One region of the Oceanobacter sp. ABM4_470 genome, then DNA from elsewhere that is predicted to be linked to it. Evidence: predicted binding sites of a transcription regulator. Region 1 holds the regulator's gene; the other holds the start of a gene.
The links. Region 1 encodes LexA, which represses DNA repair genes until DNA is damaged. Its sites were predicted from a motif close to TACTGTNTANNTANACAGTA; they were not measured.
Positions count from the first base shown of each region.

Region 2: recN (DNA repair protein RecN) is a predicted target of LexA. The motif match lies at 5,185-5,204, and genes of this name have one in related genera.

Region 1 is NZ_JBSWTR010000001.1:1,574,845-1,582,306, forward strand. Features, by position in the region: gene mfd (transcription-repair coupling factor) at 1-111, shown strand, start outside; gene ACXADJ_RS06965 (CsiV family protein) at 115-1,191, shown strand; gene ACXADJ_RS06970 (S-methyl-5'-thioinosine phosphorylase) at 1,296-2,042, opposite strand; gene nagZ (beta-N-acetylhexosaminidase) at 2,050-3,126, opposite strand; gene ACXADJ_RS06980 (L,D-transpeptidase family protein) at 3,111-3,650, opposite strand; gene ACXADJ_RS06985 (TetR/AcrR family transcriptional regulator) at 3,670-4,311, opposite strand; gene lexA (transcriptional repressor LexA) at 4,680-5,279, shown strand; gene ACXADJ_RS06995 (cell division inhibitor SulA) at 5,312-5,758, shown strand; gene ACXADJ_RS07000 (hypothetical protein) at 5,923-6,177, opposite strand; gene ACXADJ_RS07005 (DUF6586 family protein) at 6,407-6,895, opposite strand; gene ACXADJ_RS07010 (YfaZ family outer membrane protein) at 6,895-7,462, opposite strand, start outside.
Region 2 is NZ_JBSWTR010000001.1:2,555,360-2,562,821, forward strand. Features, by position in the region: gene ACXADJ_RS11185 (TetR/AcrR family transcriptional regulator) at 1-117, shown strand, start outside; gene dapB (4-hydroxy-tetrahydrodipicolinate reductase) at 230-1,033, opposite strand; gene dnaJ (molecular chaperone DnaJ) at 1,110-2,234, opposite strand; gene dnaK (molecular chaperone DnaK) at 2,365-4,290, opposite strand; gene grpE (nucleotide exchange factor GrpE) at 4,477-5,064, opposite strand; gene recN (DNA repair protein RecN) at 5,232-6,920, shown strand; gene fur (ferric iron uptake transcriptional regulator) at 7,024-7,431, opposite strand.

The DNA.
Region 1 (7,462 bases):
TACAAACTGGAAGGCGGACACACCTTGCGTTTCTACTTCAATATGGACACCATCGACCGCCGATTTACTGTTATCGAACAGGTTTTGACCGAACTGCAAAAGGAACTCTGATCCGTGAAGCCCCTTTCCCGCCTGCTCAGCCGTGGCTGCCTGACTTTGGCCGCCGGAGTGCTCGGTAATCAACTGCTGATGAATCAGGCAGAGGCCCAAAACGCCTTGTTCGGCGACCATTGGTACGAAGTCGAAATGATGCTGGTTGCCTACAAGAACACCACATCCATTGACGGCGAACACTGGGAGCAATGGATTGAACCTGCATCCACGCCCATGCATTTGCTCAGTCAGCCATCCCGACAGCCCGATGCACTACAACAGCTGTACCGACAGCAGCAGTGGCTCGACGCCTGGCTGGCCAGTTTGCCGCTTGGCTATTACGCCGCCGAGAGCCACTCCCTGCCCTACGGCGTACTGACTGAACGCATGCTGGAACGCGAAGCCAGCCGTATCGACCCGCAAGGCGATATGAGTGTTATCTGGCATCAGCGCTGGATCGAAGCCGTGCAACCGGAAGCCGGTGAAATCCGCCACCCTGTCAGCATCTCGCTGCCGGGCGAGCCGGAAATCAAGGTTGAAGGTACTTTTAGCCTGTACCTGAGCCGCTACCTGCACATCACCACCGACCTGTACGTTCAACACCTCAGCGAGCAAATGCCTGAAGAGCCGGTGTTGCAGCAAATTGAATCCGCCAATGGCGACGTCATCGCACTCAGCAGCGAAAACAGCCTTATTGCCAACGCCGCCGGTGAATTGCCAATGCAAAACACCACCACGCAGGCTCCGGGCATCAATGCCGCGTCGATTCCGCATCCTTCCGCCAACCCCGCTCAGCAGCCCAGCGAGCTGGAATTATCCCTGCTAGCCAACCAACCGACACTGCAACAGGCGCTAAAAATTGATGGCCGCTATCCGGTTCGCGCAGCACACGTCAAACTGGCGCGCCGTATGCGATCCAACGAGCTGCACTACCTCGACCACCCAATGCTGGGCGTCGTGATCCAGCTGACGCCAATCGACGTGCCAGAGGTAGAAATGCCTGAGCCAGCAACCGAGCCCCTGTCTACATCAGCTGCCTCAACCTCGACCACTGCAAATACGACGGCTAATACAGCGACAACGAAGCAAACGAACTGATTCGCGCTAATCACGGCCCGGAAACGAAAAAGCCCCGGTTATTCACTTGAATAACCGGGGCTTTTTGTTGCGGGCCCCTAGGGACTGCCCCATCCTGAATAACATCAAAGGCGCGGCAGAACCGCAGCAATGAGGTCACGCACCTGGCCCATTCCGCCATCCAACACACGCCGAATGTCTTCCATGGTGATCTCTGCGTCACTGCGACCGGCAGCCGGGTTAACCACCAGACAAATACTGGCATATGGAATACCCAGCTCTCTGGCCAGCACCGCTTCAGGCATACTGGTCATACCCACCAGATCACACCCGATGCGCTCCATGTGGTTGATTTCCGCCGTGGTTTCCAAACGCGGCCCCTGAGTGACACCCACCACACCAAAATCCAGTACATCGAGCGCAATATCCTTGGCCGCTGCAAGCAATGCTTTGCGCAGTGTGGCATCAAAAGGATCGGTAAAATCGATGTGCTCCAGCGGCTTGTAGGCACCATCAAAGAAGGTGCTTTCGCGGCCCCAGGTCAGATCGACCAACTGGTCCGGAATCACAATGGCACCAGCCCCCATGTCCGCGTGAATACCGCCCACCGCGTTCACAGCAATAATGGCCTCAGCCCCGGTTTCCTGCAGTGCCAGCAGATTGGCCCGATAGTTAACCTTATGGGGTGGCACCGCATGCGGGTGGCCATGGCGAGCCAAAAACAACACCGGTTTGCCTTGCCAGGTGCCTTCCTGTACCGCGCTGGAAGGCGTGCCGAGAACGGTATTGATGTCATGGGATTGGGTGATGTGCGGGCCTTCCAAACGAGTCAGACCAGTACCACCAATAATGCCAATGCGATTAAACGCCATGCTTTTGTTACTCAAAATCGTGTTGAATCAGACCGGCTTCCACCAGCCATTGAATATGTTGTTGCAGATCGCTTTCGATCTGCAGTCGCTGTTCTCCGCTATAGCGAATACGCCAATCAGAGAGATCAAGCTTGCGATAAGGCGAATCCGCGGATGCCGTTGCATCAACGACAGCCTTCAGCACCGCCTCAGCGCCTTCCGGCACATTACACACCACCAATGCGTTGCATCCCGCTGCCATCGCCAACTCAGCCCGCTTACGGTAGTCACCGTATTTGGCCGCGCCTTCCATGGTCAGATCATCACTGAAAACCACGCCGTCAAAACCCACCCGCTGACGCAGCAACTGCATCCAACGCTGAGAAAAACCAGCGGTTGATACCGGGTCGACCGCCGGGTACACCACATGGGCAGGCATCACCCCGTCCAACAGCCCCGCTGCCGACAACTGTTTGAACGGGCGCATATCGTACATCAGCTGAGAGTAGCTGCGATCATCCAGCGGCAACTCCTTGTGGGAATCGGCTTCAACAGCGCCATGCCCGGGGAAATGTTTGCCTACGGCTTTCATACCCGCCGCTCGCATCCCCTGAATAAACGCCGACGCCAGCTGGGCAACCACCGCAGCACTGGTGCCAAAAGCGCGATCACCGATCACCCGGGAGCACCCTCGCTCAATATCCAGTACCGGGGCAAAACTGGTATCAACACCCACCAAAACCAGTTCAGCAGCCATTACAAAGCCCAGTTTTTCAGCCGCCTCGACAGCCAGATCCGTGTCAGCCGCAAAACATTCACCCAACCGCATCATGGCTGGTAGACGAACAAAACCGTCTCGGAAACGCTGTACCCGACCGCCTTCCTGATCAACAAACACCGGCAACTCCGGGCGTTCGCGGCGTACCGCATCCAGCAATTGGGTTAACTGACTGCGGCTCTGATAATTACGAGCAAATAGAATCAATCCGCTTAATGCGGGTGAGTCCAGTACAACACGGTCTTGTGGAACCAGTTCGGTACCGATCAAATCGGCAATTACACCCACCGATGGGCGGGGTTCAGACGTGGTCAGATCAAACGACATGGGATTCTCGAAAAGCTGTGTTCCTGTATCCAGACCCGGGTGCCAGCGGGCACCAAATCGAACAACGTCAGCAGGTCTTCATTGCGCATACGCACACAGCCATGAGACTCCGGCCGCCCCATAGGTTCCGTATCCGGAGTTCCGTGAATATAAATATAGCGTCGCATCGAGTCGACATTGCCCATGCGATTGCGGCCAATCTCCAAGCCTTGCAGCCAGAGAATACGGCTCAGAATCCAATCCCGGCTGGGGTGCTGTTCGGCCAACGCCGGCGAATAGATTTCGCCGGTAAAACGACGTCCAACAAACACGGCATTGATGGGCAGGCCGTCGCCAATACGGGCGACGACACGATGCCAACCGCGCGGCGTGCAGCCACTGCCGTTTCGCTCACCAACGCCATTCAGCGCGGTAGACACATCAAACAGATAGCAGCGATCTTCAGCGCTAAAACGCAGCGCCTGATCAGCAATGGAAATTTCAATCGTGGGCGCATCCCGCAGCCCAATAGTGTCGACAATCATACGTTCTCGGTATCGAAGGTCAGTCTTGGTGTGGAGCCTGAAAGCCCGACGACAGGAACGGCACCAGGTGGTCAATCACCTGCTCGATACCGCTGCTGACGCCGAGGTCGTGTTCTGCCATGGCGGTTAATGACTCAACCCCGGACAGGGTAAACACCGTCGCCCCCAACATAAAGTGAATACGCCAGAATCGCTCCTGATCATCCAGCCCCGGCGACGCAGCGGTTACCAGTGTCATAAAACGGCTGAACACCTGGCCGTATTCATTGCGCAGGAATTTCCTCAAATGTCCCTGCTCTTGTGAGTAAGCCAGGCCCAGCAAACGCATGAAAATGCCCACGCGACGAGTGCTGCCCTTGCCAGCTGCCAGCGCGGTACCCGACAGCAAACGCAGCAACTTGCCGAAATCTGGCGTATCGCCATTCAGCTCGGCTTCGTACTGGGCCAGCGCCTCGTCCAGACTGGCGCAAAACGGCGTCAGAAAGCGGGCGAATACGGCTTGAATCAGTTCTTTCTTGGAACCGAAATGGTAATTCACCGCGGCCAGATTCACATTGGCTTTGCTGGTAATGTTACGCAGCGAGGTTTCGGCAAACCCGCGCTCGGAAAACAATTCTTCAGCGGCATTAAGAATACTTTTGGCGGTGTCTTTCTGGGCCATGGGGCTGAGGTTCCATGCATTATTGTTGTTTGAAACATACGTTTGAAACGCAACTGAATCAAATCTATTTCCTAAAAACGGCGCTAAAGTACTGGAAACACTGTCGTTACCGCGTAGAAAAGCGTCAACCCGAATACGTATTCAAACAAACTGGCAAATAAAACCAGAGCCTCTAAACCGTTCCCACCTATACCAGCCAGGAAAATCCGTAACTTATCCCCCAGCCCGACGATTTCTCCCCAACCAGTCCAGCCCAATAAATTCAATGAGCAATAGACCAACAAAAAATAAACACTGTGGGTTTACACAGTATTTTTTACTGTATATATTTCCAACCACTGTACAGATAAACAGATATGGAAAGACACATGATCAAGCTCACCGCAAGACAACAGCAGGTGTTGAATCTGATTCGTAGCCGAATCGAGGAAACCGGATTTCCGCCAACCCGTGCGGAGATTGCCAAAGAGCTTGGGTTCAAGTCTCCCAATGCCGCCGAAGAACACTTGAAAGCACTGGCGCGCAAAGGGGCTATTGAGATCATGCCAGGTGCCTCACGCGGGATTCGTGTGATTGAAACCCAACAGCCAGGTTTGCCTATCGTCGGTCGTGTGGCCGCTGGTGAACCCATTCTGGCGCAAGAGCACATTGAAGATTACTGCAACCTGCCGACCGGTTTTTTCAAACCAGATGCCAACTACCTGTTGGAAGTACACGGCGACAGCATGAAGAACATCGGCATTATGGACGGCGATCTGATTGCGGTTCACAAGTGCGATACCGCTCGTAATGGTCAGGTGGTGGTTGCCCGGGTTGAAAACGAAGTGACCGTCAAGCGCCTGGAAAAGAACCGCAACAAGGTTCTGTTGCACGCCGAAAACGAAGCATACGCGCCGATTGAAGTCGATCTGCGCGAACAGGAATTTAACATCGAAGGACTGTACGTCGGCGTCATTCGCCGCCACTAAGTTCTCAGTCAGTTATCACGAGGTCAGCCGCCATGCGCCAGATGAGTTTGCAAGTCGATCACCAGCCTGATTTGTCTCTCAGCAGCCGGATTCAGGATCGCAAGACCCTGAATGTCCAGCCAGCCAAAGGCAGTCTGACCGAAATGATTCTGAGTGACGACAGCGCTATCCAGCCGATGCAGCTATTACCGATGCTGGCGCAGTGTAATTCCAGTAACCGCTGGCTGATGTGGCTTAGCCCGAATCGGACCCTGAACAAACAGTGGTTGGAGAGTATTGGCCTCGGTACCGCTCCGGTAGTCCATATTGATCTGTGCCAGGACACCCAAATGGCGTTGTGCGAACGTATTATGGCCAGTGCCAACAGCCATTTGATCATTGAATGGCAAGGTGGTCTCAGCAGCGAGGCTCGCAGAAGCCTGCGCCAAACAGCCGCCCAAAGTGGTACTCATGTGGTACTGGTTCACAGCAGCCTCTGACAGTGCGACGGTTCAATGCCTTACTGGAACAACAAGGCTCAAAATCGAAGCACAAAAAAAGCAGCCATTGGCTGCTTTTTTCGTTGCTGGGTATCTTATCCACGCTTTGGGCTGATGTTTTACAGGTCATTAGCCATCAAACAATGAGTGCGATACCAGACAGATCAATGTACCTTGTGAGACGGCGCATCAATATCAAATTCTTCGTCGTCCATATCAAAACCAGACAACTCACCCACTTTACGCACACCGGCTTCCAGCATGACGCGGGCAATATCTACATGATGCTCACTCAAACTGGCTTTGGCGTCGGCTGAAAAATGAATACGCACCAGCGCATCACCGTCTTCTTCGTCATCAACCCGACGAAGCGCCACGTCACCATTGGTAAGCTCTACAATCTCAAAGAAGCGTGCCATAGAAGGTCTCACGAAAATTGGATGGCGAGTGTAACATAAAGATAACAAGAGTAACGGCCAGCATTGCCGACCGCAGGGAAATCCAGCTGTTCAGTACCTGCCAAAATAGCCGCAAGTGCCGATTCTTACTGAACGTGTTTAAGCGACAAACCCGAGTATCCGCAGTATTTACAAAAACACCCGCCACATGGCGGGTGTTTTGAGTAACTGGACTTCATGAATCGCAGGTTCAGCTTTCCTTGTGATTCCCACGCTGGCATTCAATCAGGGCCTGTAACTCACCCAATATGCCCAGCAAGATTTCCGCACGGCTTTGTTCCGCCGGTGCACTAGCAATCAGATTACCACTCGGCTCAACCTGTTCGACGCTGCTCGGCTTACTGACCGCCGCCAGTTGCTGGGCATCACGCAGCATCTGCTGCAGCTGCCCCAGCCAACCGTAAACATCAGCTTCCAGCTGTTTCAGCTCTTGCATGTCGGCAATGGCAAACGCAGCCTTGGCGAACAGTTCAGCCAGGTCGTTGACCTTGCCATTCACGTTCACCAATCCAGCCAGCTCATTGAGGTAGCAACGATAGGCGGCGCCCAACTGCAATACGGCACCGTCTTCCAATGCCGTCGCCAGCGCATGATTGTCTGCCAGCTCAACCTGCTCCAGCATCAGTCGACACTGGTACAAACGCTGATTGGTCTGGCCTACCCAGTTAATTGCTGCCATCAGAAGTCCAGCGTCACACCAAAGTGAACGCCTTCGCCCAATTCATAACGGTCGCTAACATCTTCAAGACGCACACCGTTGTAGCGGTAACCCATGTAAACGCGAGCAGTCGGAATAACCGCGTATTGAGCGCGAATATCGGTGCTCAGCAGGCTTTCGGCATCACCGAAGGAAACTACCTTGGGCGCATAGTAAGCGTAACCGGCCAGGCTGAAGTCCGGGTGCGTTGGCAAGTTGGCGCGGAAGAAGCCACCCACACCAACAGCACCACCCTGGGCGTCGATATCGGTATCAAACAGGAAGGCTTTACCACCTACACCGAAGTACAGGTTCTTGTTGCGGTTTTTCAAATCAACCACATGCAGGCCCGCACCCAGCAGGTCGCCGTCGTCCATGTCGTGCAAGCCGGACAGGTTGATGTGCAGGCCAGAGTCGGCCTGGGTGGCGTCGTAGGCCAGTCGAACGGATTCGTTAGCCAAACTGAAGTCCAAGGTACCTCCCGCCTGTGCGGAAACAGCAGCAACAGACAACAGGGTTCCCGCAATTGCACTACGAGTGGCCACAGCA
Region 2 (7,462 bases), 980 kb from region 1:
TGGTTACTGGGCAACAGCCAGATGCTGACCGGCATGATGTTCGACCCGATGGGCAAACCAGACAACATGAACGAAATGCTCGACCGGGCGTTGGATCACCTGTTGATCGTCAAATAGCCTGGCTCGTGACGCCAAACAGCTGCCCTGAAAAGCAGCCATAAAAAAACCGGCATTTTCGCCGGTTTTTTTATGCGTTTTTACACGCTTACGATCGCTTTCCGCCTCGGCATCAGAAGCCCAGTACGTCCTGCATATCGAACAAGCCGCTGTCTTTACCGGTTACCCACAGCGCAGAGCGAACCGCGCCCTTGGCAAAGGTCATACGGCTTTGAGCCTTGTGCGTGATCTCAACGCGTTCGCCTTCGGTGGCAAACATCACAGTGTGGTCGCCGACGACGTCACCACCACGAATGGTTTCAAAACCAATCTGCTTGTGAGGGCGCGCACCGGTTTGACCTTCACGGCCGTAGCAAGCCACTTCGTTCAGATCCCAACCCATGGTTTCGGCAACCACTTCGCCCATGCGCAGCGCGGTACCGGATGGCGCATCCACTTTATGGCGGTGGTGCATTTCAATCACTTCAATATCGCTTTCATCGCCCATTACGGATGCCGCCATGCGCAGCAGGTTCAGGCACAGATTCACGCCCACGGAGTAGTTCGGAGCGAACACCACGCCAGTTTGCTCAGCACCGGCTTGCAACTCGACTTTCTGCGCCTCGTCCAAACCTGTGGTGCCGATGACGATTTTTTTACCGTGCTGGCCACAGATTTTCAGGTTCGCCAGCGTCGCCGCCGGAGAGGTGAAGTCGATCAGTACGTCAAAGTCGTCGACGACAGCTTCCAGGCTGGAAACCGCTTTCACGCCCAGGTCTTTACCCAGGCCGGCAATGGCACCCGCGTCCACGCCTTCCATTGCATCACCAGGTAATACAATAGCGGCGCCCAGCTCGGCACCTTCAGCCGCATCGACTGCCTGAATCAATACGCGTCCCATTCGACCGGCAGCACCGGTTACCGCAATACGTGTCATGGTTATTTTCCCAACAATAAAAAGCCCGTGACGGCAGTGTAACCGAGCACGGGCTGATGTTTTTCAAAAAATTGAATCAGATCTCTTCGAAGAACTTCTTCACGCCTTCGAACCAGCTCTTCTTCTGCGGTGAATGCTTCTCACCGGTCAGGGATTCCTGGAACTGACGCAGCAGATCTTTCTGCTGTTCGGTCAGGTTCACCGGCGTTTCGACCTGCACACGGCACATCAAGTCACCAGCACCACCGCCACGAACCGGGGTTACACCCTTGCCGCGCAGACGGAACATCTTGCCAGACTGGGTCTCGGCCGGAATCTTCAGCTTCACACGGCCATCCAGTGTTGGCACTTCCAGTTCGCCACCCAGTGCTGCATCAACAATGCTGATTGGCACATCACAATACAGGTTACGACCGTCACGGCTAAACAAGGCGTGGTCACGTACCGATACCTGCACATACAGGTCACCGGATGGGCCACCCATGGAGCCGGCTTCACCCTCACCTGCCAGACGAATGCGGTCGCCAGTATCCACACCAGCCGGAATCTTCACCGACAGGGTCTTGGTTTCTTCTTTTACGCCACGGCCATGACAGCTGGTACAAGGATCTTCAATTATGGTGCCCGAACCACGACAGGTCGGACAGGTTTGCTGTACAGAGAAGAAACCCTGCTGCATGCGTACCTGACCCATACCGTTACAGGTACCACAGGTTTTTGGATGCGTGCCCGGCTTGGCACCAGAACCGTCACAGGTTTCACAGCCAACCAGCGTCGGGATGCGAATTTTCTTCTCAACGCCACGAACGGCTTCTTCCAGGGTCAGGTCGAGGGTGTAGCGCAGGTCGGAACCACGCTGCGGGCCACCACGACCGCCACCACCACCGCCGCCGAAAATATCGCCGAACACATCGCCAAAAATGTCACTGAAACCACCAGCGCCTGCGCCACCGCCAAAACCACCAGCGGCGTTAGGATCAACACCCGCATGGCCGTACTGGTCATAAGCGGCACGTTTTTGTGGGTCACCGAGAATCTCGTAAGCTTCGGTGGCTTCCTTGAACTTGGCATCGGCGTCTTTATCGTCCGGGTTACGGTCCGGGTGATATTTCATCGCCAGTTTGCGGTAGGCCTTTTTCAGGTCTTTACCGTCTACATCCCGGGAAACACCCAGAATGTCGTAATAATCTCGTTGGGCCATTGTCTTAAACGCCTCAAATCAGAAATATTCTTCTGTGTTCTGAAGCAGACCTCCAGAAACAAAACCTCCAAAAACAAAACAAGGGAGTAGCCCGCCGGGGGCGAACTACTCCCTGTTTCAGGAAGCGACCTTACTTGTCCTTCACTTCTTCAAATTCAGCGTCAACAACGTCATCGTCGTTGTTTTTGCTGGAAGAGGAAGCACCGGCGTCAGCGCCGCCTGCCGCTTGCTCGGCCTGAGCCTGCTCAGCGTACAGTTTCTGGGCCAGAGTACCGGACGCTTCGGTCAGCGCGTTGGTCTTGGCTTCGATATCATCCTTGTCATCACCTTTCAGGGCTTCTTCCAGATCAGTGATGGCTTTTTCGATGGCTTCTTTTTCTTCAGCAGTGGCTTTGTCACCTGCTTCTTCCAGAGTCTTCTTGGTTGCGTGGATCATGCCGTCGGCAGTGTTACGCACCTGGATCATCTCTTCGAACTTCTTGTCCGCTTCAGCGTTGGCTTCAGCGTCCTGAACCATCTTCTCGATTTCGTCATCGCTCAGACCGGAAGAGGCCTTGATCACGATGGACTGTTCCTTGCCAGTCGCCTTGTCTTTGGCGCTAACGTTCAGAATACCGTTGGCGTCGATGTCAAAGGTAACTTCAATTTGTGGCACACCACGTGGTGCTGGCGGAATGTCGGCCAGGTCGAAACGACCCAGCGACTTGTTCTGTGCCGCTTGCTTACGCTCACCCTGAACAACGTGAATGGTCACGGCAGTCTGGTTGTCGTCAGCAGTAGAGAACACCTGAGACTTCTTGGTCGGGATGGTGGTGTTCTTCTCGATCAGAGGAGTCGCCACGCCACCCATGGTTTCAATACCCAGCGTCAGCGGGGTAACGTCCAGCAGCAGTACGTCTTTCACGTCACCGGACAGAACCGCACCTTGAATCGCAGCACCAACGGCAACGGCTTCGTCAGGGTTCACGTCTTTACGTGGCTCTTTGCCGAAGAAGTCAGCAACGCTCTTCTGTACCAGTGGCATACGGGTCTGACCACCCACCAGAATCACTTCGTCGATTTCAGAAGCAGACAGGCCAGCGTCTTTCAGAGCCATTTTGCATGGTTCCAGGGAACGGCTAACCAGCTCTTCTACCAGGCTTTCCAGCTTGGCGCGAGTTACTTTTACGTTCAGGTGCTTGGGACCGGTTGCGTCTGCAGTGATGTACGGCAGGTTCACGTCGGTCTGGCTGCTGGAAGACAGCTCAACCTTGGCTTTTTCAGCCGCTTCTTTCAGACGCTGCAGAGCCAGTGGGTCGTTGTGCAGATCGATGCCGGATTCTTTCTTGAATTCTTCCGCCAGGTATTCGATCAGACGCATGTCGAAGTCTTCACCACCCAGGAAGGTGTCACCGTTGGTGGCCAGAACTTCAAACTGCTTCTCGCCGTCAACGTCTGCCACTTCAATGATGGAGATATCGAACGTACCACCACCCAGGTCGTATACAGCAACAGTGCGGTCGCCGCCTTCTTTATCGATACCGTAGGCCAGTGCCGCAGCGGTTGGCTCGTTGATGATACGTTTTACGTCCAGACCAGCGATTTTACCGGCGTCTTTGGTGGCCTGACGCTGAGCATCGTTGAAGTAAGCAGGAACGGTAATAACCGCTTCAGTTACTTTTTCGCCCAGGTAGTCTTCAGCAGTCTTCTTCATTTTCTTCAGAATTTCTGCGGAAACCTGTGGCGGCGCCATCTTGTTGCCTTTCACTTCAACCCATGCATCGCCGTTGTCGGCTTTAACGATGTTGTAAGGCACCATTTTGATGTCTTTCTGAACCACGTCGTCTTCAAAACGACGGCCGATCAGACGCTTGACAGCAAACAGGGTGTTGGTTGGGTTGGTTACCGCCTGACGCTTGGCAGACTGACCTACCAGAGTTTCATCATCGGTGTAACCAATGATGGAAGGAGTAGTACGATCGCCTTCTGCGTTCTCGATAACCTTGGTTTTTTCACCGTCCAGGATGGCCACACAAGAGTTGGTGGTACCGAGGTCAATACCAATAATCTTACCCATGATAAATCTCTCCAAACTTGGGCAGCCCTTGCTGCCTGCATAATCTTGATTTCGGTGGCAACCCGTTCTGAATCACTCTGCCGGGTTGTCGTTGTCTCATGTCTTCTATCTGGGCCCGAAACATTTTGTTTCAAGAGCCGACGGTAAATTTTTTTAACAAATTTACCGTCTGTTCACGCCATCCAATCAGGCGTTTTCATCGATGGCCGGGCCACCTTTGCTGACCACAACCATGGCAGGACGCAGCAAACGACCGTGCAGGGTATAACCCTTCTGCATCACATCAATAACGGTGTTTGGCGCAGTGCCTGGTACTTCAATCATGGTCATTGCCTGATGCAATTCCGGATTGAAGGTTTCACCCTGTGGGTTAACGGTTTCAACACTGAACTTGGACAGTGCGCTGGTGAAACCGCTCAGGGTCATTTCAATGCCTTCACGAATCGCTTTGGTGGCGTCTTCTTCTGGCGCTGCGGCCAAACCGCGCTCCAAATTGTCGACCACGTTCAGCATTTCATTGGCAAATTTCTCAAGACCAAACTTGTGGGCTTTTTCAACGTCCATTTCGGCACGACGACGAACGTTCTGCATCTCTGCCTGAACACGCAACACCTGCTCTTTCAGCTCAGCGATTTCAGCCTGTGCCGCTTCCAGCTGGCTTTCCAGTTCATTGCCCTGCTCAACGACGTCTTCCTGGGTTTCTACCGTCGCTTCTGCTTGCTGCTCTTCCGCAGCCTGAACTGCTTCTTCCTGAACCTTTTGCTCTTCAGACATGAATGTTTCCTCTCTCGAAAATCTGCACTGGAGCCTATATGGGGCTGCCAAATCGGGATTCAAGGGCAAAATGGAACAGGTTTTTTCAAATTGATCATTTTTTGAGTTGACAGATCAAACCACTGTATATAAAAACACTGTATATCCATTCAGATACGGAGCCCGTTATGCTCGCTCATCTGTCAATTCATCAGTTCGCTCTGGTTGAACACCTGGAGCTGGAATTTTCCAAAGGCATGGCCGTGATCACCGGCGAAACCGGTGCAGGCAAATCCATTTTGCTGGATGCGCTTGGCCTCACCCTGGGGCAACGGGCCGAAGGCGGCATGGTGCGCAAAGGTGCAGATAAAGCCGAAGTATGCGCCAGCTTCCTGCCAACGCCGAATGCCCGTGCCTGGCTCAAGAGCCGCGACCTGCCCGATGAAGAAGACCAGATTCTGCTTCGCCGAGTGATCTCTGCCGAAGGACGCTCCCGTGGCTACATCAATGGCCGCCCGGCATCCGCCGCCGATCTGAAAGACGTGGCTCAGCATCTGATAGAAGTACATTCCCAGCACGCTCACCAGCGCCTGCTGGAAAAAGACACACCCCGACAAATTCTGGATGCCTACGCCGGTCTCAAGCCACTGGCCAAACAGGTAGCCGAGCTGTATTCCAACTGGCAAACGAGCCGCAAACGGCTGCTGCGCCTGCAGGAAGAAAGCAGTGAAATTCAGGCTCAGCGACAGCTATTAAGCTATCAGGTAGAAGAGCTGCGGGAACTGGCGCTGGGTGAGCAAGAACTGGATGAACTGGAGCTGGAGCACAAGCGACTGGCCAACGCCGAATCCATGTTGCTGGACGGCCAAAACGCCCTCGCCGCCACCAACGGTGGTGACCATAGCGACAACGGCGCAGCCCAGCTTGCCTACATGGCACTGCAACAGCTCGAACGCATCGACGATGAACACCCAAGCCTGGCCGAAGCCCGTGACCTGATGCAGCAAGCCAACATCCTGCTGGAAGAAGCTGGCAGTTCGTTGAACCGCTATCTGGAACAGGTCGATATCAACCCGCACCGACTGCAACAGGTGGAACAACGTCTGAGTGACATTTTCAGCATGGCGCGCAAGCACCAGATTCAGCCGGAGCGACTGTACGAGCACTGGCAAGAACAGGAAGCCGCATTGGCCGAACTGAATCTGTCAGACGATGACCTGGAACAGCTGGTCGCCGATGTAAAACAGCTGGAGCTGGACTACCGGGCTGAAGCCGAGCAACTGAGCCTGCAACGTCAGCACGCAGCACAGTCGATGGATGCCGACATCAGCAGTCATTTTGAAGCCATGTCGCTGGGGCGGGCGATTTTTGAAACTCGCGTAGAAACCTTGCCAGACAACGAGCACAACAAGCACGGCATCGATCACATTCAGTTCATGGTACAAACCAACCCCGGCATGCCATCAGGGCCGCTTGGCAAAGTCGCTTCTGGCGGTGAATTGTCACGCATCAGTTTGGCGATTCAGGTAGTTACAGCGGCAACCAGTGATATTTCCTGCATGATCTTTGACGAAGTGGATGTTGGTATTGGCGGTGGCACTGCCGAGCGCGTTGGACGCCTGATGCGCACACTGGGTGATCGAGGCCAAGTAATGTGTGTCACTCACCAGCCGCAAGTGGCATCCCAGGCCCACCAGCACTTTATGGTGAGCAAAATTGCTGGCGATGAGCACACCCACACCCGCATTCAGGAACTGAACGGCGACCAACGCATACGCGAAGTTGCTCGCATGCTGGGTGGTGTCGACATCACCCGCAGCACCCTTTCACACGCCAAGGAAATGCTCTCCCTGGCGAAACAACAGGCAGCGGTTTGAGCTTCACTCCCCCCGAAGCTTAAACCAACGCAGAAACAAAAACGGCGCCTTAACAGGCGCCGTTTTTGTTTGAGTCTGCAAGCAATGCCCCAGGGCAACCCACTTACTTCTTCTTACGGATGTACAGCACCAGCGAGTGGTCAACCAGCTCGTAGCCATGCTGCTCTGCAATTTCGTGTTGCAGACGCTCGATTTCCTGATTAGTGAACTCAATGACAGTACCGTCATCTACATCCACCATGTGGTCGTGGTGATCACCGCGGTCCAGTTCGAATACAGAGTGGCCGCCATCAAAGTTGTGACGGGTAACCAGACCTGCGCTTTCGAATTGGGTCAGAACCCGATAAACCGTAGCCAGACCAACGTCTTCGCCTGCGTCAATCAGGGAACGGTATACATCTTCCGCGCTCAGGTGGGCTTCCGGATTGTTCTCCAGAATGCTCAGGATTTTGATACGCGGCAGAGTGACCTTAAGTCCCGCCTTGCGCAGCTCTACGTTTTGATCGGACATTGCAACCCTCGAATATTTCACAGCAAGTTGA